Regions from separate parts of the Novosphingobium sp. BL-S-21 genome, predicted to be linked through region 3. Evidence: predicted binding sites of a transcription regulator. Region 3 holds the regulator's gene; each other region holds the start of a gene.
The links. Region 3 encodes LexA, which represses DNA repair genes until DNA is damaged. Its sites were predicted from a motif close to GTTCCNCNCTTGTTCT; they were not measured.
Positions count from the first base shown of each region.

Region 1: a site for LexA is predicted at 885-900, ahead of ACZ1J6_RS18360 (ImuA family protein). Genes of this name have one in related genera too.
Region 2: a site for LexA is predicted at 4,823-4,838, ahead of ACZ1J6_RS14295 (ATP-dependent helicase). Genes of this name have one in related genera too.

Region 1 covers NZ_CM145496.1:2,078,975-2,086,693, reverse strand. Annotated here, with positions in the region: gene ACZ1J6_RS18365 (TauD/TfdA family dioxygenase) at 1-625, opposite strand, end outside; gene ACZ1J6_RS18360 (ImuA family protein) at 903-1,661, shown strand; gene ACZ1J6_RS18355 (Y-family DNA polymerase) at 1,579-3,081, shown strand; gene ACZ1J6_RS18350 (error-prone DNA polymerase) at 3,078-6,338, shown strand; gene ACZ1J6_RS18345 (TM2 domain-containing protein) at 6,428-6,742, shown strand; tRNA gene ACZ1J6_RS18340 (tRNA-Arg) at 6,865-6,941, opposite strand; gene ACZ1J6_RS18335 (MmcB family DNA repair protein) at 7,101-7,598, shown strand; gene ACZ1J6_RS18330 (hypothetical protein) at 7,647-7,719, opposite strand, start outside.
Region 2 covers NZ_CM145496.1:1,248,005-1,255,723, forward strand. Annotated here, with positions in the region: gene ACZ1J6_RS14270 (bifunctional folylpolyglutamate synthase/dihydrofolate synthase) at 1-159, shown strand, start outside; gene ACZ1J6_RS14275 (AmpG family muropeptide MFS transporter) at 163-1,845, opposite strand; gene ACZ1J6_RS14280 (pseudouridine synthase) at 1,956-3,404, shown strand; gene rsmD (16S rRNA (guanine(966)-N(2))-methyltransferase RsmD) at 3,443-3,988, shown strand; gene ACZ1J6_RS14290 (hypothetical protein) at 4,034-4,708, opposite strand; gene ACZ1J6_RS14295 (ATP-dependent helicase) at 4,842-7,142, shown strand; gene ACZ1J6_RS14300 (carboxylesterase/lipase family protein) at 7,173-7,719, opposite strand, start outside.
Region 3 covers NZ_CM145496.1:491,316-499,034, reverse strand. Annotated here, with positions in the region: gene trpC (indole-3-glycerol phosphate synthase TrpC) at 1-695, shown strand, start outside; gene moaC (cyclic pyranopterin monophosphate synthase MoaC) at 709-1,194, shown strand; gene ACZ1J6_RS10735 (molybdopterin molybdotransferase MoeA) at 1,191-2,405, shown strand; gene lexA (transcriptional repressor LexA) at 2,539-3,237, shown strand; gene ACZ1J6_RS10725 (ComEC/Rec2 family competence protein) at 3,285-5,507, opposite strand; gene gltX (glutamate--tRNA ligase) at 5,528-6,982, shown strand; gene ACZ1J6_RS10715 (citrate synthase) at 6,996-7,719, shown strand, end outside.

The sequences.
Region 1 (7,719 bases), 1.4 Mb from region 3:
GCCAGTCCCAGTGGAAGGGTTCCAGCAGCAGCGGCGCCAGATCGGGGCGGCGGCGCAGGATCTCGTTGTAGATCTCCGCGCCGGAGACGAGGCAGGACAGGCCGCCCTCCTTGGCCGGGCGCAGGCACATCAGCGCGACGATGTCCGAGCTGTCGGAGTGATAGACCAGCTTGTCCCGCACCTTGGAGGAGAGCGCGGTGGGATCGTCCATGGTCTTGTCGCTGGTGGCATAGACGTGGTCGATCAGGTCGCCCATCTCGTTCTGGCGGATCGGATCGCCCATGTGCAGGCCGAGCACGTAGTAGATCGCGTTGGAAAGAACGTCCGAATAGAGCTGGGTCCGCAGGCCCCGCACCAGCACGAAGCCGCGGCCGTAATCGACATCCTCGCCCCATGACTTCACCGCATCGGCGCAGGCTACCAGCGGATATTCCTCGGCGGTGACCGTGCGCAGGTCCGGGTCATCGGCCATGAAGCGGGCACCGAGCGTCTCCAGCTCCAGCACCTGTTCGTCGGACAGCCTGTAGATCCACGCGTCGGTCTCGGAAAGCCGGTCTCCTCGCCAGGCAGCGGCAGTGGTGACGGGCGGAACGGCTTCCAGCGGCGCGGGAGCGGAACTGGCCATGCTTCGTGAGTCCTTCTTTGAGGGTAGGGGCCGTAAGGTGGGCGATGCCCGAACCCTAGGCGGAATGCCGGGCGATGACTTGGCGAACGATGCCCGAAAGCTTTTCGCCCTGCGTTCTGGGCCGCTGTCGGCGGGTTCAGCGCCATGGTGCCGGCGAATCGGAGTGTGCGACGAAACTCACCGGCAGGATCGGGAGACCGGGCTGTGCCCACAGCCGATTGCACCCTCATTTCCAGACTCGATTGCGCAGGACAGGAATAGAACATAAAAGGAACATATGTTCGATTCGAGTCGCCTCCAACTGGCAGCAAACCTCGCTCAGGCGTCTCCTGACGGCTGGCCCGAGTCGCCTTTGCAGCAGGACGGCGTTCATGAATTCTATGCCGCGACCGAGCAGGACGGCGGGGCCGCCCTGGCGCTGGCGCTGCTTTGCGCGGTGCAGGCGCGCAAGGCGCGGGAACCTCTGCTCTGGCTGCGGCTGGGCAAAGTTAATGGAAAGGGCGGGGGCAAGCAGGCCCGCTCGCGCCCTTATGCTCCCGGCCTTGCGGAACTGGGCATAGACCCGGCCGCCATGGTGCTGCTGCGCCTGCCCGATCTCCAGAGCCTGCTGCGCGCGGGCGTGGATTCGGTGCGGCATGGCGGGGCAGCGGCCGTGGTGATGGAAATGGACGGCCGGGCCCCGGCCTTCGACCTTACCGCCTCGCGGCGGCTGGCGCTGGCGGCGGAGCAAAGCGGCACCATGGTCATGATCGTGCGCAGCGGCGCCCAGCCGACGCCCAGCGCCGCCCACACCCGCTGGCAGGTGACCAGCGCGCCGTCGGTTCCCTTGCCCGCCAATGCGCCGGGAGATCCGGTGTTCGACGTGACCCTGCTGCGCCGGCGCGGCGGGCGGGAGGGTCTCAACCTGCAACTGGAATGGAATCGTGAGCAAGGCACCTTCCGTAAGCTCATGCTTGGCCACGCGCCGCTATCTGGCGGTCACCTTTCCCTTCCTGCCGTCCGAACGGGCGATGCGGGAAGGCGCAGCGCCGCCTGACGCGGCTTTCGCCCTGATCGCGAAGCAACGCGGGGCGCAGCGCATCATGGCGCTGTCTCCCGCGGCGCTGGCGCTGGGCCTCTCGGCCGGCATGATGCTGGCCGATGCGCGCGCGCTGGAGCCGGACCTGCCTGCTCTCGAACACCGGCCCGCAGCGGACCATGCCCTGCTGCTGCGCATCGTCGAATCCTGCGAACGCTATACCCCGATGGTGGCCCCCGATCGCGACGACGCGCTGGTGCTGGACCTCACCGGCTGCTTCGACAGCCTGGGGATGGATGAAGACGCCGTGCGGGGCGATCTCGTCACCCGGCTCGCACGGCGGGGATTCCGGGCGCTGGCGGCCTGTGCCGGAACGCCGGATGCCGCCCTTGCCCTTGCCCGCTTCGGCAAGAGCACCTTGCGCGAACTGCCGGTGGCCGCACTCGGCCTGGGAGACGATGCCCACCTCGCGCTGAAGCGCGCCGGGCTGCGCACCCTGGGCCAGCTTGCGGATCGCCCCCGCGCGCCCCTCGCCGCTCGCTTCGGCAAGGCGATGTCGATCGCCCTCGCCCACCTGCTGGAGGAGCAGGACCGGCGCTTCACTCCGCATCGCACCCTGCCCCCGATCTGGGTGGAGCAGCGCTTCGCCGAACCGATGGCGACCGTGAAGCCCCTCCTCGGCGTGATCGAATGGCTGGCGGGGCAGGCGCGGGACGTGCTGGTCGCCCGCGGCCGGGGGGGCCGACGCTACGAAGTCTCGCTGTTCCGCACCGACGGCCATGTCGCCCGGCTCGCCGTGGACAGCGGCCTGCCCCTGCGCGAACCCGCCGATGTCGTCCGCCTGTTTCGCGAACGCATCGAATCGCTCGCCGATCCGCTCGACCCGGGCTTCGGCTACGACCTGCTGCGCCTGGCCGTGCCCCTGCACGAGGACGTCTCCGAAGGGCAGGACCGGCTGGACGAGGAGAATTCCGGCAAGCCCGACCTCGCCCCCCTGCTGGACCGCCTGCAAGTGCGCTTTGGCGCCGAATGCGTCCACCGCTTCGCCCCCCGCGACGAGCACTTGCCGGAATATGCCGACCGCCTCGTGCCTCCCGCATCGATTCCGCAGCCCTGGCCCCAGCCGGAGGCAGGCGAGCCGCCCTTGCGTCCGCTGTTCCTGTTCGATCCCCCCCAACCCGTCACCGTGCTGGCCGAAGTGCCTGACGGTCCCCCGCGCCGGTTCGGCTGGCAGGGACGCCAGCACCGGGTGGTGCGGCAGGAAGGCCCCGAACGCCTCGCCTATCCCTGGTGGAAGACGGTGGAGGCGACCGGCCCCACGCGCGACTATTACCGGATCGAGGACAGCGACGGCCGCCGCTTCTGGCTGTTCCGCCATGGTCTCTACGGCAGCGAGAAAGCCGACCCGCGCTGGTATCTGCACGGCGTCTTCGCATGAGCCTCGAAACGCCGCCCTATGTCGAGTTCGCGACGACGACCGCCTATTCCTTTCTGCGCGGGGCCAGCACGCCGGGGGAAATGGCGCTGCGGGCGCTGGCGCTCGGCCACCCCGGAATCGGCATAGCGGACCGTAACACCGTGTCCGGCGTCGCCCGCGCCCTTGCCGCGCTGCGCAGGTTCGGGGAGGAGATGGAAGCCGAAGGCGTCACCCTGCCCCCGTTCCGCCTCATGGTCGGCGCGCGGCTGGTCTTTGCCGACGATACGCCCGAGATCCTCGCCTATCCGACCACGCGATACGGCTGGGGCCGCCTGACCCGGCTGCTCACCACCGGCAACTTGCGCACGACCAAGGGCAACTGCGAGCTGCGCCTGAGCGACCTGCTGGAATTCCTGGAGGACATGCAGCTCATCGTCGCCACCCCCGCTTCCGACGCCCTGTTGCGCCAATTGGCGCAGGCCGCGCCCGGCAAGGTCTGGCTGGGCGCGGCGATGCTGCGGCAGGGCCGCGACGCGCGCCGGCTGGCGGCCTTGCGCGAACAGGCGGCCCTGGCCGGCGTGCCGCTGATCGCGGTCAACGACGCTCTCTACGATGGGCCGGAATCCCGCCCCCTGCACGACGTCATGACCGCGATCCGGGAAAAGACCACGGTACAGGCCGCCGGCCGCCGCCTCACCGCCAATGCCGAGCGGCACTTGAAGCCCGCAGCCGAAATGGCCCGCCTCTTCGCCGCCGCTCCCGAGGCGATCGCCGCCACCGCAGACTTCATGGGCGGCATCGTCTTCAAGCTCGAAGACCTGAGCTACACCTACCCCCACGAGCCGGTCCCCTACGGCTACACCCCGCAAGGCTGGCTGGAGGAACTGGTCTGGAGCCGCGCCAGCGACCTCCACCCGCAAGGCATCCCCGAAAAGCTCACCCGTCTGCTTACCGAGGAACTGGGGATCATCGGTCAGCAGGCCTACGCCGCCTACTTCCTCACCGTCCACGATATCGTGCAGTGGGCGCAGATACAGGGCATCCTCTGCCAGGGGCGCGGCTCGGCGGCCAATTCGGCGGTCTGCTTCGTCCTCGGCGTCACCGCCGTCGATCCGATGAAGCACAACCTGCTGTTTTCCCGCTTCATCTCCACCGAGCGCAAGGAACCGCCCGACATCGACGTCGACTTCGAGCACGAGCGGCGCGAGGAAGTGATGCAATATATCTACAGCCGCTACGGCCGCGAGCGCGCGGGAATCGCCGCCACGGTGATTCACTACCGCTCGCGCAGCGCCGCCCGCGATGTCGGCAAGGCGCTGGGGCTCAGCGAGGACGTCACCGCCCGGCTCGCCAGCACGGTATGGGGCAGCTACGCCTCGGAATACGACCGCAACCGCTGCATCGAGGCCGGCCTCGATCCCGACAATCCCACGATCGCGCGGGTCAATCACTTCACCGGCACGATCCTGAACTTCCCCCGCCATCTCTCCCAGCATGTCGGCGGTTTCGTGCTGACTCAGGACCGGCTCGACGAAACCGTGCCGATCCACAATGCCGCGATGGAAAAGCGCACGTTCATCGAATGGGACAAGGACGACATCGATACGCTCGGCCTGATGAAAGTCGACATCCTGGCGCTCGGAATGCTGACCTGTATCGGCAAGGCCTTCGCCATGATCGAGACGCACATCGGCCGCCAGTACCAGCTCAGTTCCGTGCCGGGCGACGAGGAAGATCACCGGAGCAACCCTCCCCACGTCAAAGCCGTCTACGAGATGCTCCAGAAGGGCGACAGTATCGGCGTCTTTCAGGTGGAGAGCCGCGCGCAGATGAACATGCTGCCCCGCCTGAGACCTGAGAGGTTCTACGACCTGGTCATTCAGGTCGCCATCGTGCGCCCCGGCCCGATCGAGGGGGACATGGTCCATCCCTATCTGCGGCGCCGACAAAAGATCGAGGACGTCATCTACCCTTCTCCGGCTCCTCCCCACGATCGCGACGAATTGCGCGGTGTCCTCGGCGAGACTCTCGGCGTCCCCCTGTTCCAGGAGCAGGCGATGCGGCTGGCGATCACCGCCGCGAACTTCTCCGATGCCGAAGCCAACCAGCTCCGCCGCGCCATGGCGACCTTTCGCAATGTCGGCACGATCGGCTCCCTGCACAGCAAGATGGTGAACGGCATGGTGGCCCGTGGGTACGAGAAGGACTTCGCCGAGCGCTGCTTCCAGCAGATCAAGGGCTTCGGCAGCTACGGCTTCCCGGAAAGCCATGCCCTCGCCTTCGCACGGCTGGTCTGGGTCTCGGCCTATATCAAACACCACTACCCCGAGGTCTTCGCCGCCGCCCTGCTCAATTCGCAGCCCATGGGCTTCTACGCCCCGGCCCAGATCGTCCGCTGCGCGCAGGAGCATGGCGTGGAAGTGCGCACCATCGATGCCAACCACAGCGAGTGGGACTGCACCCTGGAACCCAAAGCGAAAGGCGCACTCGCCCTCCGGCTCGGCCTGCGCCAGATCAGCGGCTTTCGCGAGAACTGGGCGGAGCAGATCAAGGCCCACCGCCCTTACACCAACCTCGAAGATCTCGCCCGGCGCGCCAGCCTCCCCCAGCGGGCGCTCAACCTCCTGGCCGATGCCGATGCCCTGCATTCGATCGGTCTGGACCGCCGCGAGGGCCTTTGGGAAGCACGCCGCACGCCAACCGGCGAACTTCCCCTCTTCGCCGCCGCCCGCGCCCGCGAACTGGGAGAGGAACCCCATGCCGCCCTGCCCGCCATGCCGCTCTCAGAGGAAGTCGCCGCCGATTACCAGACCACCCGGCTCTCGCTGAAAGCCCATCCGATGTCGTTCCTGCGCCCGGTCTTCGCGGCAGAAGGCGTGCTGCGCTGTGCGGACCTGGCGAAGACCCGAAACGGAAAGCGCGTGAAAGTCGCCGGCGTGGTGCTGGTTCGTCAGCGCCCGGGCAAGGGCAATGCCATTTTCGTCACGCTGGAGGACGAAGGCGGCATCGCCAACGTGGTGATCTGGGCCCGGCTGTTCGAAACCTACCGCCGCCCGGTCATGGCCGCGCGGCTGATGCTGGTGGAAGGTCTGATCCAGCACAGCCCTGAAGGCGTCATCCATATCATGGCCCAGAGCATCCATGACCGTACGCCCGAGCTGAAACGCCTCTCGGAAGTGCACGAGGCCGAGCCCCAGCTATCCCGCGCCGACGAATTCGTCCGCCCGCAGCACCCGCGCAACGTGCGGGTTCTCCCCCGCTCACGGGACTTTCATTGAGCCATGCCACCCACAACTCAAAAAATTCATTGGTTTCTTAATGGCATGCCCATATCGATACGCCCCTTCACTTATCGACGGGGGTATCGATGACCGACACGAATTCATCCACTGCGGCCATGGCCGGCCTGCTCTACCAGGCAAATGCCAAGTCCACCGGCGTCACGTATCTCCTGTGGTTCTTCCTCGGCTCGCTGGGCGCCCATCGCTTCTACGCCGGCAAGACCGCCGGCGGCATCGTCCAGCTCGTCCTCTTCCTGCTCGGCTGGGCGACCATCTGGATCATGGGCTTCGGCCTGCTGTTCCTGATCCCGCTCGGCATCTGGGTGCTGGTGGACGCCTTCCTGATCCCGGGCTGGCTGCGTCAATACAACACCAACCTGGTCCACCGCGTCCTGGCCTGACCCGCCCACCTGAAGGGCGGCGCCCGCGCCGCCCGATCACGGCCACCGTGCCCGGCACAATGCCCGAACAGACACGGCAGAGCATGGCCCGGAAGCCGGTTGATCTTCGCAAATGGAGGAAATGGTGCACCCGACAGGATTCGAACCTGTGGCCTCTGCCTTCGGAGGGCAGCGCTCTATCCAGCTGAGCTACGGGTGCAGTGCCCGCGGCGACTAGCAGAGCATGAGCGGTGTTGCCAGCGCCAAATCACTTCGATCCATCATGGACTTGGGAAAAACCTGTCGGCCGCTCTGGCTGGGCCAGCGCTCCAGATGCCTTGCGGCTTGAAAGTTCCCTCTATGTTCCTATTATGCCGCGATGGCCGAAGCTGATTCTCCGCTCGTTTCTCCCGCTCTTTCTTTCGTCGCCGCCGATGTGGCGCGCGGAATAGGGCGGCTTTTTGCTCGTAACGACATCTGGTGCCTGCCGGAAATGTCGCTGCGCTGCGGGCGCCGCGCCGATCTCATGGGCATCGACGCCAAGGGGCATGTCGTCATCGTCGAAATCAAGGTCTCGCGCGCGGACTTGCTGGGGGACGGCAAATGGCCCGACTATCTGGACTATTGCGACCGTTTCTACTGGGGGCTGCCCCCCTCGCTGGACCGGGCGCCGCTGGAAACCGAGCCGTTCCTGCCCGACCAGTGCGGCGTGATCGTTGCCGATGGCTACGATGCCGAGATTCTGCGCCCGGCGCCGCTGCGCCAGCTTGCCGCGGCACGGCGCAAGGTGGAAACCGAGCGTCTGGCCCGCGCTTCGCTCAGGCGTCTGGTTACCCTGGGCGATCCGCAGACCCTGCAATGGGGCAGCGAAAGCTGACGTGCGAGCGAAACGATCCGGCGCCGAAGCGCCGGATAGGCCCGAAACTCAGGCGATCTCCTTCTCGATCCATTCGGGATAGAACGACGGTTCGCGCTCCGACCAGCCAGATGCCGTGGCC
Region 2 (7,719 bases), 760 kb from region 3:
TGCCACGGTGCCGCGAGCTTCGGCCCGGGCGCGCTCGGCGCCGAAAGCGTGGCCGATGCGCTTGCCGCGCTGCCGGACGATGGCCTGCCGGTATTGATCGCCGGATCGCTCTATCTGTCCGGCGTGGTGCTCAAGGCCAACGACGAAGTGCCGGACTAGGCATCAGGCCAGGCGCGCGCGCCGCGCCTGCCGGGCCACGCGCCACCATTCCAGCAGGCACAGGACGATGGCGATCGTGCCGATCCAGGTGACGAGCACGAACATCCGGTAATAGCCCTGCTGCTGGATGAGCTGTCCCAGCGCGCCGCGCCCCAGCGTTCCCACCAGCAAGGTCAGCGACGAGAGCAGCGCATATTGCACCGCGCTGTAGCCCTTGGAGACGATGGACGAGAGCCAGGCGATATAGGCCGCGCCGGCAATGCCCGTCGCCAGGTTCTCCGTGCCGATCGTGACCATCAGCGTGCCCAGGCGCGGCTCTCCGCCAAGCTGCTCGACCAGCCAGGTCACGCCCAGCATGTCGCTCACCATGGCCATGCGCGCGCCGCCGAGGGCGAGGTCCGCATAGAGCAGGTTGGTGACCGCAGCGAGGATCGCGCCGAGCGTCAGCGTGGCCATGCGGCCGATCACCGTCAGCAGCGTACCCCCGAGCGCGAGGCCGAGAACGATGGCGCCCACGCCGAAGAACTTGGAGGCGATGGCCACTTCGTCCTTCGTGTACTTCAGTTCGCCCAGGTAGAAGGGATAAGCGAAAGTGCCCCAGATCGAATCGCAGATGCGATACGTCAGCACCAGCGCCAGGGCGAGCACCAGGCCCCAGCCCATGCGCCCCACCAGTTCGGTCAGCGGCAGGATCAGGGCGCGGTAGAGGTGGTCCGCCACGCGCGAACCGGTCCCGTCGTGCGGCACGGCCTGCGTCAGGAGATGACGTCCGCTGCGCTGCAGATAGACCAGCACCGCCGCGATGGAGGCAGGCAGGATGATGGTGGCGATGACGATGAGCGGGCCGGTGGTCGACACGAAATCGACGGCATCGGGCCGCGCACCCGGATCGCTGCCCAGCGAGCGGACCATGAAGATTCCCACGGTAACCAGCGCCCAGCCCCACAGCAGGCCCACCAGCGCCAGCGCAATCGTGCGCACGCGCGGACTCAGCTGCCCCGCCTCGCGCAGTTCCAGCAGTTCGTCCCGGTCTTCGGCGCTCGGCGCGACAGCATCCGCATCGGGCGCGAAGAGGCAGACCACACCCGCAGCCACGAGAATCAGCCCCATGACCAGGAACACCGAAGTCCAGCCGATCCGCTCGGCCAGGATCAGGGCCAATGCCCCGCCGACGAGCGCGGCGATGCGATAGCCCATCTGGAATACCGTGGAGAGCATGTCGATGGTCGCCACGTCGTCCGCCACGTCGACGCGCCAGGCGTCGATGGCGATGTCCTGCGTGGCCGAGGCGAAGGCGCCGATGCCCGCCAACAGCGAAAACAGGCCCAGCGCCGCGACCGGATCGAGCTGTGACAGCGTCACCAGAATGATGCCGAGAAGGACCTGCGCCGTCACGATCCACTGCTTGCGGCGGCCAAGGCGGCGAAGGCCGGGCAGGTCGATGCGGTCGAGCGCGGGCGACCAGAGGAACTTGAACGCGTAAGCCAGCCCGATCAGCGAAAATACGCCCATCGTCTCCAGATCGACATGGGCATCGGACAGCCAGGCATAAAGCGTGCCGAGCAGGAGCGAGTACGGCAGACCGGCCGCAAACCCGAAGACCGCCATGAACCCGGTCTTCCGATTGCCCAAAGCGCGAATCACCGTCCCCAAGCCGGGCTTCGGGGCAGCAGAGGCTTCAGACATCCAGTATTCTCCGTTGGCAAACTCCGGGGACGGGCCCTGCGCGACCGTAACGCGTGGTTTCCCGAAGGGAAGGCTGGATGAAGCGGCGATCAACAGGTATGGGCGGGCGAATGTCCAAACCTCCTTTCAAATCCGGCGGCCCGAAGCGTGGCGGCTCTTCCCGCGATGGCGGCTCCTCGCGTGGCCCCTCGCGCACCACTTCAGGCACCTCGGGCCGGCGCGGCGCCGACCGGACGGCACGCGACGGCGCGACCCGGAGCGATGCGGGACGGGAAGAAGGCGGCCGGGGACGCGCATTTCGCGATGGCCCCGCACGGGATGCGCGTGATACGCGCAGCGCCCGGGAATCGCGATCGACGCGCGACGAACGCCCGGCCCGCGGCGGCCGCTCAGGCCGCTCCGGTCGTGACGAAAAGCTCTTCGGCCGTAACGAACGCCCCGTGCGCGATGAACGTCGTTCGCGCGATGATCGTCCGGCCCGCGCCGAACGCCCTGCTCGCACCGACCGTCCCGTACGCGGAGACCGTCCCTTCCGCGAGGATCGGCCTTTCCGCGAGGATCGGCCGTCGCGCGATGGCGCCCCGGCACGCGGCGAGCGCTCTGCCCGCACCACCGCTCCGGCGCGTGACGCTGCGCCGCGCCGCGGCCCCGGCGCTCGTTTCGGCGAGCAGGATTCGCGCGGCAGCGCTTATGCGCCGCGCGGTCCCCGTCCGTCGGATTCCGGCCGCTTCGACAGTGAACGCCCGCGTCGGAAGCCCCCCCGCTCGGCGCCCCAGGCAGCAGCGCCCACGCCCAAGTCCGCCGGGTTGCCCGTGCGCGAGGGCGAGCGCATCGCCAAGCTGCTGGCCCGTGCCGGCATCGCCAGCCGCCGCGAAGCCGAACGCCTTATCATCGAAGGCCGCGTGAAGCTGGGTGAAGACGTGATCGAGACCCCCTCGACCGTGCTCGCCAACCTCAAGGGCGTCACCGTGGACGGCAACCCGGTCCGCGAGGCCCAGGAAACCCGCCTCTTCGCCTTCCACAAGCCGGCCGGCCTGCTCACCGCCGAGCGTGATCCCGCCGGCCGGCCGACGATCTACACCGCCTTGCGCAATGCCCTGCCCGAAGGCAGCGGCAGGGTGATGCCGATAGGCCGTCTCGATCTCAGTACCGAGGGGCTGCTGCTGCTGACCAATGACGGCGAGTTCAAGCGCGAGCTGGAACTGCCCGCCACCGGCGTGCCGCGCACTTATCGCGCCCGTACTTTCGGCGACATCAGCCAGGGCCAGCTCGAAGACCTGATCGAAGGCATCGAGATCGAAGGCGTGGTCTACGGAAAGATCGACGCCAACATGGAGCGCCGCACCGGGCGCAACCAGTGGATCGAGATGACTTTGACGGAAGGTAAGAACCGCGAAGTCCGCCGTGTTCTCGAACACCTCGGCCTGCAGGTCAGCCGCCTGATTCGCACGTCTTACGGACCTTTCCGCCTGCTAGACCTGCCCAAGGGCATGGCGTTCGAGGTTAGCCAGCGCGATCTCGAAAACTTCCGCAAGACCCTGCCGAGCATCAAGTCGTGAAGGGGCCCGCGGCCAGGGGCACAGCCGTGAAGACGGGCCTGCGCATCGTCGCGGGCGAATGGCGCGGCCGCAAGCTGGCAGCGCCCGAAGGCGATACCACCCGGCCGACGGCCGACCGCACGCGAGAGACGCTGTTCTCGATGCTGGCCAGCCGGCTCGGTACTTTCGAGGGCCTGAAGGTCGCGGATCTCTTTGCGGGATCGGGTGCGCTGGGCCTTGAGGCCCTGTCGCGCGGCGCGGCCCATTGCCTCTTCGTCGACCAGGACCCGGCAGCGGTTCGCGCGATTCGCGCCAATATCGCCAATCTTCAGGCCCAGGGCCGGAGCGACGTGCGCGCCGGGTCGGTCATGGCGCTCGGCCCCGCCAAGGGAACACTCGACCTCGTGCTGCTCGACCCGCCTTACGAGACGGGCGCCGGCGCAGTCGCGATCGACAAGCTCGCGCGGCTCGGCTGGATCGGCGAACAGACCTGGGTCAGCCTGGAGACCGCCAAGACGGAAGCCGTTTCCATCAAGGGCTTCGAACTCGAAAGCTCGCGCGATGTCGGCAAGGCCCGCCTGCATCTGCTGCGGCCCGTCGGCTAGAAGGCAGTACCGTCCCGGACAAGGTTCGGGACGGTCTCGCCCGGCTTACTTGCCGCCGCGATTGCGACAGCCATCCTTCACGGTCTTGCTGCAGACCGGATAATCCTTGTTCATCGCGGTCGCAGGCGGCGGCGTCATCGCACCCTTGTAGGGGCCGCCCTGATAGGTCTGGTCGGCCGGCATGGCCGGGCGCACCGTCTGGTCGGCATATTGCGGATCGGGAACGCCGGTCGTCGGCATGCCATCACCCGGAGGGTTCGCCTGTGCCGGGGGCGTTGTCGGTGTCTTGCCGGCCATCTGCTGCGATATCGAGTTCCAAGCGATCGCCTGCTGCTCCGGGGTCATCTTGTAGATTTGCCCGCGCTGGTCCGGGGTGAGCGCCCAGTAGCCCTTCTGCTGCGGCGCCGTGAGGCTCCAGTAATAGGCTTGATACTCCGGCGTCCACGAGTCGTAATCCGCGCGCTGGGCGGCCGGCCAGGCGTCGTACATGGACTTTTGGTCCGGTGTCATGGTCGAGGAGGTGATGGGCTTGGCCCCGGCCATGCCCGAGGGCATGCTCGAATCGGAAGGGGTTGCGGGCGGCGGCGGGGCTTCCGGCACAGGGGGCATCTCGCCGGCAGTGTCCGTCGTGGTATTCCCAGCGGTGTCTTGGGCCTGGACGGCGCCGGACATGCTCAGGATGGCCAGGGCTGCCGCGCCCGAAAGGAGATATTTGTGCATGACTCACTCTCCATCTGCTCGTGTTTCTGGTTATTCTTTCCGTGACTAGGCGACTCCCGGCGCCGGGGGATTGTTCCGGGGCTGCGACGAACCGGCCTTGCGCCACGACATCCCGTTCCCTAGATGTTCACGGGTGAACGATCTGCAATCCTCCCTGCCCGAAGCCTCCTCGGACCCCCTGCTGGAAGGGCTCAACCCGCCGCAGCGAGAGGCCGTGCTGACCACCGAAGGCGCGGTGCTGATGCTGGCCGGAGCCGGCACGGGCAAGACGGCGGCGCTCACCCGCCGCCTGGCGCATCTGGTGCGCAGCCGCCTCGCCTGGCCGAGCGAGATTCTCTGCGTCACGTTCACCAACAAGGCCGCCCGCGAAATGCGCGAGCGCGTGGGGCACCTGATCGGCCCGGCCGTGGAAGGCATGCCCTGGCTGGGCACGTTCCACGCCATCGCCGCCAAGATGCTGCGCCGCCATGCCGAACTGGTAGGGCTGCAACCCAACTACACGATCATCGATACCGACGATCAGTTGCGCCTGCTCAAGCAGCTCATCCAGGCCGAAGGGCTGGACGAAAAGCGCTGGCCCGCCCGCCAGCTTGCAGGTTGCATCGATCGCTGGAAGAATCGCGGCCTCAACCCGGCCGACCTCGATGCAGGCGAGAACGAGGCCTATGCCAATGGCCGCGGGCAGAAGTTCTACCAGCTCTATCAGGACCGCCTGAAGGCCGTGAACGCCTGCGATTTCGGCGACCTCCTGCTGCACATGCTCAACATTCTGCGCACTCACCGCGAGGTGCTGGAACAGTACCAGCAGCGGTTCAAATACGTGATGGTGGATGAGTATCAAGACACCAACCAGGTCCAGTACCTGTGGCTCCGGCTCATCGCGCAGGAGCGCAAGAACATCTGCGTGGTGGGAGACGACGACCAGTCGATCTATTCCTGGCGCGGCGCCGAAGTGGCGAATATCCTCAAGTTCGAAAAGGATTTTCCGGGCGCCAAGGTGATCCGGCTGGAGCAGAACTATCGCTCCACCCCGCAGATCCTCGCCGCCGCTTCGGGCCTGATCGGCGAGAATACCCAGCGCCTCGGCAAGACGCTGTGGACCGAGCGCCATCCCGGCGACAATGTCCGCGTGATCGGCGTCTGGGATGCCCCCGAGGAAGCGCGCCGCGTGGGCGACGAGATCGAGCGGCTGGAGCGCGAAGGCGCCCCGCTCGACCAGGTGGCCATCCTCGTGCGCGCACAGTACCAGACCCGCGAATTCGAAGACCGGTTCATCTCGATCGGCATGAAGTATCGCATCGTCGGCGGCTTCCGCTTCTACGAACGCGCCGAGATCCGCGATGCCCTCGCCTATCTGCGCGTGATCGCGCAGCCGGCGGACGACCTTGCCTTCGAGCGCATCTACAATGCCCCCAAGCGCGGCCTGGGCGCCAAGGCGCTGGAGGCGCTGCACACACTCGCTCGCCGCCGGAACATCCCGCTTGCCATGGCCGCGATCGAGATCGCCGACAGCGACGAATTGCCGGCCCGCCCGCGCAACACGTTCCTGTCGCTGATGCGCGACTTCGCGCGGTGGCGGGACCTTTCCGGCACCGAGAACCCAGCCGATCTCATGCGCACCGTCTTGGATGAGAGCGGCTATACGGACGCGCTTCAGGCCGAGAAGACGCCCGAAGCCAGCGGGCGCCTCGAAAACCTCGTCGAACTGGCGCGGGCCATGGAGGAATACGAGACGCTCGGCGATTTCCTCGAGCACGTCAGCCTCGTGATGGACAACGACGCTGCCTCCGACGAGGAAAAGGTCACGATCATGACCATGCATGCGGCCAAGGGACTCGAGTTCGAGCATGTGTTCCTGCCCGGTTGGGAGGAAGGCGTGTTCCCCTCGCAGCGGGCGATGGACGAAGGCGGATTGGCCAGCCTGGAGGAAGAGCGCCGGCTCGCCTACGTCGCGATCACCCGCGCGCGGCGCAAGTGCACGATCCTGCACGCGGCCAATCGGCGGATCTACGGCCAGTGGACCAGTTCGATCCCCTCGCGCTTCATTGCCGAACTTCCGGACGATCACGTCGAGAGCGAAACCACGCTGACCGGCGGCGCTTCGCTCTGGCGGGCGCAATGGTCCGAAATGGCGGATCCCTTTGCCGAAGTGGCCCGCGCCCAGCCCGCCCGCACGGTGACGCGCGGCCCGGGGTGGCAGCGCGCCGCAGCCCGGGAATTCGATACCACGCCGCGCAAGATCGCCGAATCAACGCGCAGTGCGGCCAGCTTCGCCGCCAAACCGCGCACCGACATAGAAATCGGCAGCCGCGTGTTCCATGAGAAGTTCGGCTACGGCGCGGTGATCTCCCAGGAAGGCAACAAGCTGGAGATCGAATTCGAACAGGCCGGGCTCAAGCGCGTGCTCGACAGTTTCGTCAAACCGGCAGGCTGACGCGGGCCAGCCTGCCAGCTTGATGCAATTTCAGAGGCCGGTCTTTACCGGCGCCGCGCGGATCTGCTCGATCCACGGATCGCGCTCGAAGCGCGCCGTGCCGTCGGCTGCAAAGTCGAGAAGATCCCCGCCCTCCCCGGCGCGCGGCGACCACTTCGGCAAGGAGGCGCCGTTGGGATCGCCGGTCCGCGCGAAATTCACGAGATAGGCGCTGACGATCCGGCCCATCGCCTTGTCGCGCGCACTGGTCCGGTCTCCATATTTCACCGCCTGGGTATCGAGGAAGAACGGGATGTCGGTAGCGTGGCCGGCACCCTTGCCGCCGCCCTCCAGCGAGGACGCAACGTAGGAGAAGCGGTACTCGTAGACCGGAACGCCCGCCTTGGCGACAAGGCCGGAGATCTGCCGCGCGCCGGCTATCATGCCGCCACTGACGCCGCCGATGTCGTCGCTGGTCGCGCCGATCATCATCGGAACGCGGTGGAAGCGGTTGGTTTCATAAGCCTTGCGCTGGTCCACCGCTATGCGGCCATCGGAGAAGGGACTGGCGAAGGTACGCAAGCCCCCGGCCGGCGTG
Region 3 (7,719 bases):
GCGAACAGAGCGCACCTCGCGGCTTCGAGGCGGCCCTGCGCCGGAAGGCGAAGACCGAATTCGCCTTGATCGCGGAGATCAAGAAAGCTTCGCCTTCCAAGGGTTTGATCCGGCCTGATTTTCGCCCCACCGAACATGCCATCGCTTATGAGCGCGGCGGTGCGGCCTGCCTCTCGGTGCTGACCGACTCGCCTTACTTCCAGGGCCATGAAGATTTCCTCGTCGAGGCCCGGGCCGCTTGCTCGCTTCCGGTGATCCGCAAGGATTTCATGATCGATCCCTGGCAGGTCGCCGAGGCGCGCTCGATCGGCGCCGACGCGATCCTGATCATCATCGCCGCGCTGGACGACGTGCTTATGGCTGAAATCGAGGCTGCGGCGCGTGAGCGCGGGATGGACTGCCTGGTCGAAGTCCACAACGAAGACGAGATGGAGCGGGCGAGCCGCCTCAAGTCGCGTCTCATTGGCGTGAACAACCGTGATCTCAAGCGGTTCGCGACCGATATTTCGACGACGGAACGCCTTGCCCCGCTGGCACCCGCCGGCACCCTGCTCGTGAGCGAAAGCGGCATCAACACTCACGCCGATCTGCAACGGCTGTCGGCTTGCGGCGCCCGTACTTTCCTCGTTGGCGAGAGCCTGATGCGTCAGGCGGATATCCAAGCGGCAACCCGCCAGCTCCTCTTCGCAGATTGAGGATAGCCCGCGCTTGAGCAAGTCCCTTACTCACATCGATGCGGAAGGCTCGGCCCGCATGGTCGACGTTGGTGCCAAGGCCGCGACCCGCAGGGTCGCCGTGGCGTCCGGGCGGATCACGATGAGCGCCTCGGCCCTGGAAGCGATCCGCGCCGGCAATGCACCGAAAGGCGACGTGCTGGGAACGGCACGCATCGCGGGGATCATGGCCGCCAAGAAGACGGCGGACCTCATCCCGATGTGCCACCCGCTGACGCTGGACGCCGTGAACCTGGATTTCACGTTCGAGGACAGCGCCGTTCTGGCAATGGGCACTGCATCGCTGAGCGGCAAGACCGGGGTGGAAATGGAAGCCATTACAGCGGTTTCCGTGGCTCTGCTGACAATTTACGACATGGCCAAGGCGCTCGACAAGGGCATGGTCATCGGTGACATTCGCCTGATCGAAAAGCGTGGCGGCAAATCGGGCGACTGGAAGATCGAGACATCGTCGCGATGATCCCGCCGATCGCTCTGGAAGAGGCACAGGCCCGACTGCTTGCGCTGGTCGAGCCGCGGCCCGTCGAGCACGTCGACATCGACGGTGCGCTGGGTCGCTATCTCGCGGCTCCGTTGCTGGCACGCCGGGTCCAGCCTGCCGCCGATATCTCCGCCATGGACGGTTATGCCGTCAGCGAAGGGGACTTGTCCGGACCCTGGCAGGTGATCGGTGAAAGCGCGGCAGGGCGGCCTTTCGGTGCAGCCGTCGATCCGGGTCAAGCCGTGCGGATCTCCACCGGCGCCCTGTTGCCCGAAAATGCGCGGGCCGTGATCCTGCAGGAGGATGTCGACCGGGACGGCGATCACCTCGCCCTCACGGGAGAGGCGCCCTCACCAGGCCACAAGCACGTCCGCTTCCGCGGCATGGATTTCGCCGATGGAGCGCCGCTGCTCGCCCCCGGGGCATTGATCGGACCGGCGCAAGCCGGTCTTGCCATTTCGGCGGGCCACCGGCATCTCGCCGTCCGCCGCCGCCCCCGGCTAACCGTGATCGATAGCGGCGATGAATTGTCCGGCGATCCCGAATGCTGCGCAGCCCATCAGATACCCGCCAGCAACGGCGCCATGCTGACCGCTCTTGCGCGTAGCGTTCCCGTCGATGCAAATCGAAATGGACCAATCCCCGACGATCTGGACGCTCTGGTCGCCGCCTTCGATGCGGCCGCCGATGCCGACGTGATCGTGACGAGCGGGGGAGCGTCAGTGGGCGATCACGACCTTCTCCGGCCGGCACTGGAAAAATGGGGCGCCGAAATCGACTTCTGGCGCGTCGCGATCAAACCCGGCAAGCCGCTCATGGTCGCGACACGGCAAACGGCAGGGCGTCGTCAACTGGTGATCGGGCTTCCCGGCAATCCCGTGTCCAGCCTGGTAACCGCATATTTCTTCGTTCTTCCCGTACTGCGCGCATTTCTGGGCGCGGCGCAGCCCTTACCCCGCGCGATTGCCACCCGGCTTTCGGCACCTTTGAGGACGGGAGGGGCGCGCCGCGAATTCCTGCGGGGATCCTGGGATGGTGAGGCGGTCCATGCCCTCTCACTACAGGATAGCGGCGCCTTGTCCTCGCTTGCCGCCAGCAATGTCCTGATCGACCGGTCGGCGCATGCCCTCGCCGCTGATCGCGGTGATCCCGTTCAGGTGTTCTTGCTCCAAAATGGCGGTATTGCTTGACGATACCCTATTCGTTGCATAATTGTTCCCTCATTGTTCGCAGACAAGTTCCCTGAACGACACATCAAGTCAGCCGGGGCCGGTTCGTCGGGCGATTCAGGCCAAGTGCCACAGAACACATGAGGCTAAGCAGATGTTGACGCGCAAGCAGCACGAATTGCTCCGGTTCATTCAGGTCCGGCTTGAAGAGAGCGGCATTTCCCCCAGCTTCGAGGAAATGAAGGAAGCGCTCGATCTCAAGTCGAAGTCGGGCGTCCATCGGTTGATTTCCGCGCTGGAGGAACGTGGCTTCATCCGCCGCCTTCCCAACCGTGCCCGCGCTCTCGAAGTGCTCCGCCAGCCCGAAGACGCCACGAGCAAGCCGGCCAAGGCCGCGGCTGCGGTATCGGCGGCGCGTGGCGGCAACGCCGCACCTTCCCGTCCGGCGGCGGTCGCCAGGCCCGCCAACGACGTGATCGAAATCCCCCTTCATGGTCGTATTGCCGCGGGCGTGCCGATCGAGGCCCTGGAAGGCCAGTCTTCGCTCCCGGTGCCTGCGGCCCTGCTCGGTGCAGGCGATCACTATGCACTGGAAGTCTCAGGCGACTCGATGGTCGATGCCGGCATTCTCGACGGGGATTTCGCACTCGTAAAGCGGACCACCACGGCCAGGGATGGCGAGATCGTCGTCGCCCTTGTCCGGGGTGAGGAAGCGACGCTCAAGTATCTGCGCCGGGAAGATGGCATGGTGCGCCTCGATCCCGCGAACGCCGCTTACGAACCGCAGATCTACGGACCTGACGAAGTAGAAGTCCAGGGCAAGCTGGCAGGCCTGCTGCGCCGCTATCATTGATCCGTCTCAGGAGGGCGCCCTGTTCGCCCTCCTCAGGCCAGCGGTCGCTAATACCATCCCTTGCGTTCGATCATGGTCGGCGCAGCGGGCTTCCACCAGCCATGATTTCCTTGCCCCTCCGCCACGGTCGTCACACTGCGGCTTGCAAGATCGATAGTCAGCCCGCCCGTTCGATCCAGCATCTGGCGATCAACTTTGAGCCACTTCGGCAGGCAGGTCCTCGGCAAGCGGCGTTCGGCGATCACCACGTCGGCCCACCTGCACGCCTCGGCCAGTTGCATCTCGGGGACGATGGCCCTCCCCCGCGCGATCAACACATGCCGAGCCTCTTCGCCGTGACGTAGCTCGACGGCGCAGAAGTCCGCGTTGCATCGCGTTCCGGGCGCCGTCTGCGCATTGACCGGGACCTCTCGCGTCCCGGCAACTTCCATGAGGTTGTCCAGGGCGTAGTCGCCGGAACCGGTGCGAAGCATCACGAGCCGATGGCTCTCGGGATCGATCCAGCCCACATGGCGGCCATCGCCCGAAACCATGATGTCCGGAACCGGAATGAGCATCAAGCCGAAGAAACCGGCAGCTATAGGCAAAATCCCCCATAGCCGGATGCGACCGTCCCAAAGGCCCAGCCAGAGGCCTCCAACGACAAACAACGAAAAATGCCACCCACTCATCGTGGGCATCACCCGAACGGCTCCCGGTTCCGCGGCTATGAAGCGGGCGATGGCCAACAGGGCGTCGATAGCGTGGTTCGCCAGCCACCACACCGGACCTCCAAGCCCAACCACATCGAGCAGCAGCGCCAGGGCGACGAAAGGCATGATGACCAGCGTCGTCAAAGGGATCGCGATCACATTGGCGACAGAACCGTAGAGGCCGGCACGATGGAAATGGAACAGGGCGATGGGCATCAACGCCAATTCGATCGCTATGCCGGTGATCAGGATCATCGTGAGGTTGCGCATGGCCTTGAACGGCCAGGCCTCTTCCCGGGGTGCCAACCAGCGCTTCAGCGGCTCTGCATTGCCGAGTGCCACCAAAACCATCACCGCCGCGAAGCTCATCTGGAAGCTGGGACCAACGACCGACTCGGGCCAGATGACCAGCACGATGACAGCCGCCACCGCCAGCAAGCGCATGGACAGCGCTTCACGGCCCCATGCCATGGCAGCGAGAACGAGCAGAGCGCCCAGGAAAGCCCGCATGGTAGGCACCTGCGAGCCGCTTAGCAGCGTGTAACCCAGCCCCGCGGCCGCACCGCATGTTGCGGCCAATATCGGCAGGCGGACCCTCAGGGCCAGTGCCGGGAAAAGGGCCAGAAGGCGCAATACGACGAAATAGACGCAGCCGATCACGGCACTCACGTGAAGTCCGCTGATCGACAGAAGGTGAGCCAGGCCCGCATCGCGCATGGCCTGGGCATCACCCTGGCCGATCGCGCCCATGTCTCCGGTCGTCAGCGCTGCCGCGATACCGCCCGGCGACCCCGCGAGATGCGTCGTTATATGACGGGACAACGCGGCACGCTGGTCGGCGAGCCAATCGCCTCCACGCCCGAGCGATATCACTTCGACCGGCGATGTAATCGAGCCCGTGGCCGACAGGCCTGAAAACCAGGCCGCGCGCGCAAAATCGTATCCTCCAGGGAACATGGGTGATGCCGGAGGGGTAAGTCGGCCGCGGAACCGAATGACCGCACCGGTGCTCAGCGGCTGTTCCCGCAGTGCGGCCGGCAGATTGACCCGGACCTTGATGGACCGCCCGCTTCGTGGCTCTTGCAACGCCAGTGTCAGCCGATCCCGCTGCAGCGCCGGCTGCTCTTCGAGCGACAGGACCCGGGCCGTGAAGATGCCCGACATGTTTCGCTCTATGGCCGGTTGCCCGACGATTTCCGACCGGGTCCAGATCGATAGGCACCCCGCCAGGACGACCAGCGATAGCGAAAGGATCGCCTGTCTGATATAAGGAAACCGAGCCGATCCGACGTGCCAGTTCAATGCGAATAATGCAATCGAGACGCATACTACGCAAAGGGCTACCCATGTCGCTGCAGACGACAGGAAAAACCAAGCAATTGCGCCAGTTCCAAAGGCCACGGCCAGCCACGGCGCTCTGGTGAAACTGCAGTTCGAAAGAAAACACTCGACACCCGCCAAACCGCTCGACAAGTGGCTCTTGCTGATCCATGGGCGATGCTGCAATGCAGCGCCTCCGGCTAAAACCGGACGCTCGAAATCAACCGTCGTGGCGGCGTGGCTGGCCATGGCGAGCATAGGACAGGAAGGTTATTAGAATGGCAAGCGGCAGTGCATCGAGCGGAGCGGCGGCAAGCAAGGCCGTCGTCACGCGCTTTGCCCCCTCGCCCACGGGTTATCTCCATATCGGAGGCGCTCGTACCGCTCTCTTCAACTGGCTCTTCGCCCGTCACCACGGCGGCAAGTATCTGCTTCGCATCGAGGACACCGACCGCGCGCGCTCGACCGAGCCGGCGATCGAGGCGATCTTCGACGGACTGACCTGGCTCGGCCTCGATGGCGACGAACCGGCGGTGTTCCAGTTCGCCCGTTCGGACCGCCATGCTGAAGTGGCCGCCGATCTGTTGGCTAACGGCCACGCCTATCGCTGCTACCTCACGACCGAGGAACTCGCCGAACGCCGCCAGAAGGCGCAGGAAGAACGCCGCCCATTCCGCATCGACAGCGAATGGCGCGATGCCGATCCCTCGACCTGGCCCGCCGACAAGTCCTACGTCGTGCGCGTCAAGGCGCCGCGTGACGGCGAGACGACGATCACCGATCTGGTCCAGGGCGAAGTCACCGTTCGGAACGAGGAAATCGACGATTTCGTCATCCTGCGCTCCGACGGTACGCCGACCTACATGCTGGCCGTCGTCGTGGACGACAACGACATGGGCGTTACCCATGTTCTGCGCGGTGACGACCACCTCAACAACGCCTTCCGCCAGCTCGTGATCATCCACGGCATGGGCTGGGAAGTGCCGGTCTACGGCCATGTGCCGCTGATCCACGGTTCGGACGGCGCCAAGCTTTCCAAGCGTCACGGCGCTCTTGGCGTCGATGCCTACCGCGACGAGATGGGCGTCCTGCCGGAAGCGCTGTTCAACTATCTGCTGCGCCTTGGCTGGGGCCACGGCGATGAAGAATTCATCAGCCGCGAACAGGCCGTGAAGTGGTTCGACATGGCCGACGTCGGCAAGTCGCCCTCGCGCTTCGATCTCGCGAAGCTGCAGAATCTCAATGGCCACTACCTGCGCGAGGCGAATGACGCCCGCCTGGCGGAACTGGTCCTGCCGCGCCTGGTCCAGGCCGGCTACGAACATACCGACCTTGCCCTGCTTGCGCAGGCGATGCCGGTACTGAAGGTCCGTGCAAAGGACCTCAACGAACTTGCAGAAGGCGCGGCCTTCCTGTTTGCCAAGCGTCCGCTCGCGTTCAGCGAGAAGGCGCAGGCGCTGTTGACGGACGAGGCGCGGGGGCGCCTTGCCGCCATTCACGAGCGTCTTTCCAGCGAGCCCGAATGGCTCCTGGAGGCACTGGAAGCCAACCTGAAGGCAATGGCCGAGGATCTGGGATTGGGCCTCGGCAAGCTCGCGCAACCCTTGCGGGCGGCCCTGACTGGTCAAACGACCTCTCCGGGTATTTTCGACGTATTGGTTCTGCTCGGCCGGGACGAAAGCCTCGCACGCATTGGCGCGCAGGCGGACGCCGCGACCGGGTCGCACATATAAGGAGTAAGAACTGGTGGGTGATCAGGTCAAACTGAATGCTGGTGGCACGGAATTCGACTACCCCGTACTGAAGGGCAGTGTCGGCCCGGATGTCATCGATATCCGCAAGCTCTACGCCCAGACGGGCAAGTTCACGTACGATCCCGGCTTCACGTCGACGGCCAGCTGCGAAAGCGCGCTGACCTATATCGACGGCGACGAAGGCGTGCTGCTCCATCGCGGCTACCCGATCGGCCAGCTGGCTGAAAATTCGTCGTTCATGGAAACCAGCTACTTGCTGCTCAATGGCGAACTGCCGAGCGCCGACGAACTGGCAACCTTCGAAAACACCATCACGCGCCACACGATGCTCCACGAGCAGCTGGCGAACTTCTACCGCGGCTTCCGCCGTGACGCCCACCCGATGGCGATCATGTGCGGCGTCGTCGGCGCGCTCTCGGCGTTCTATCACGACTCGACCGACATCTCGGACCCCGAGCACCGCAAGATCAGCTCGCACCGCCTGATCGCCAAGATGCCGACGATTGCGGCAGCGGCCTACAAGTACTCGGTCGGCCAGCCCTTCGTCTATCCTGACAACAAGCTGAGCTACACCGGCAACTTCCTGCGCATGACCTTCGGCGTGCCTGCGGAAGAGTATGAAGTGATCCCGGCCGTCGAAAAGGCCATGGACCGCATCTTCATCCTGCACGCCGACCACGAGCAGAACGCCTCGACCTCGACCGTACGCCTTGCCG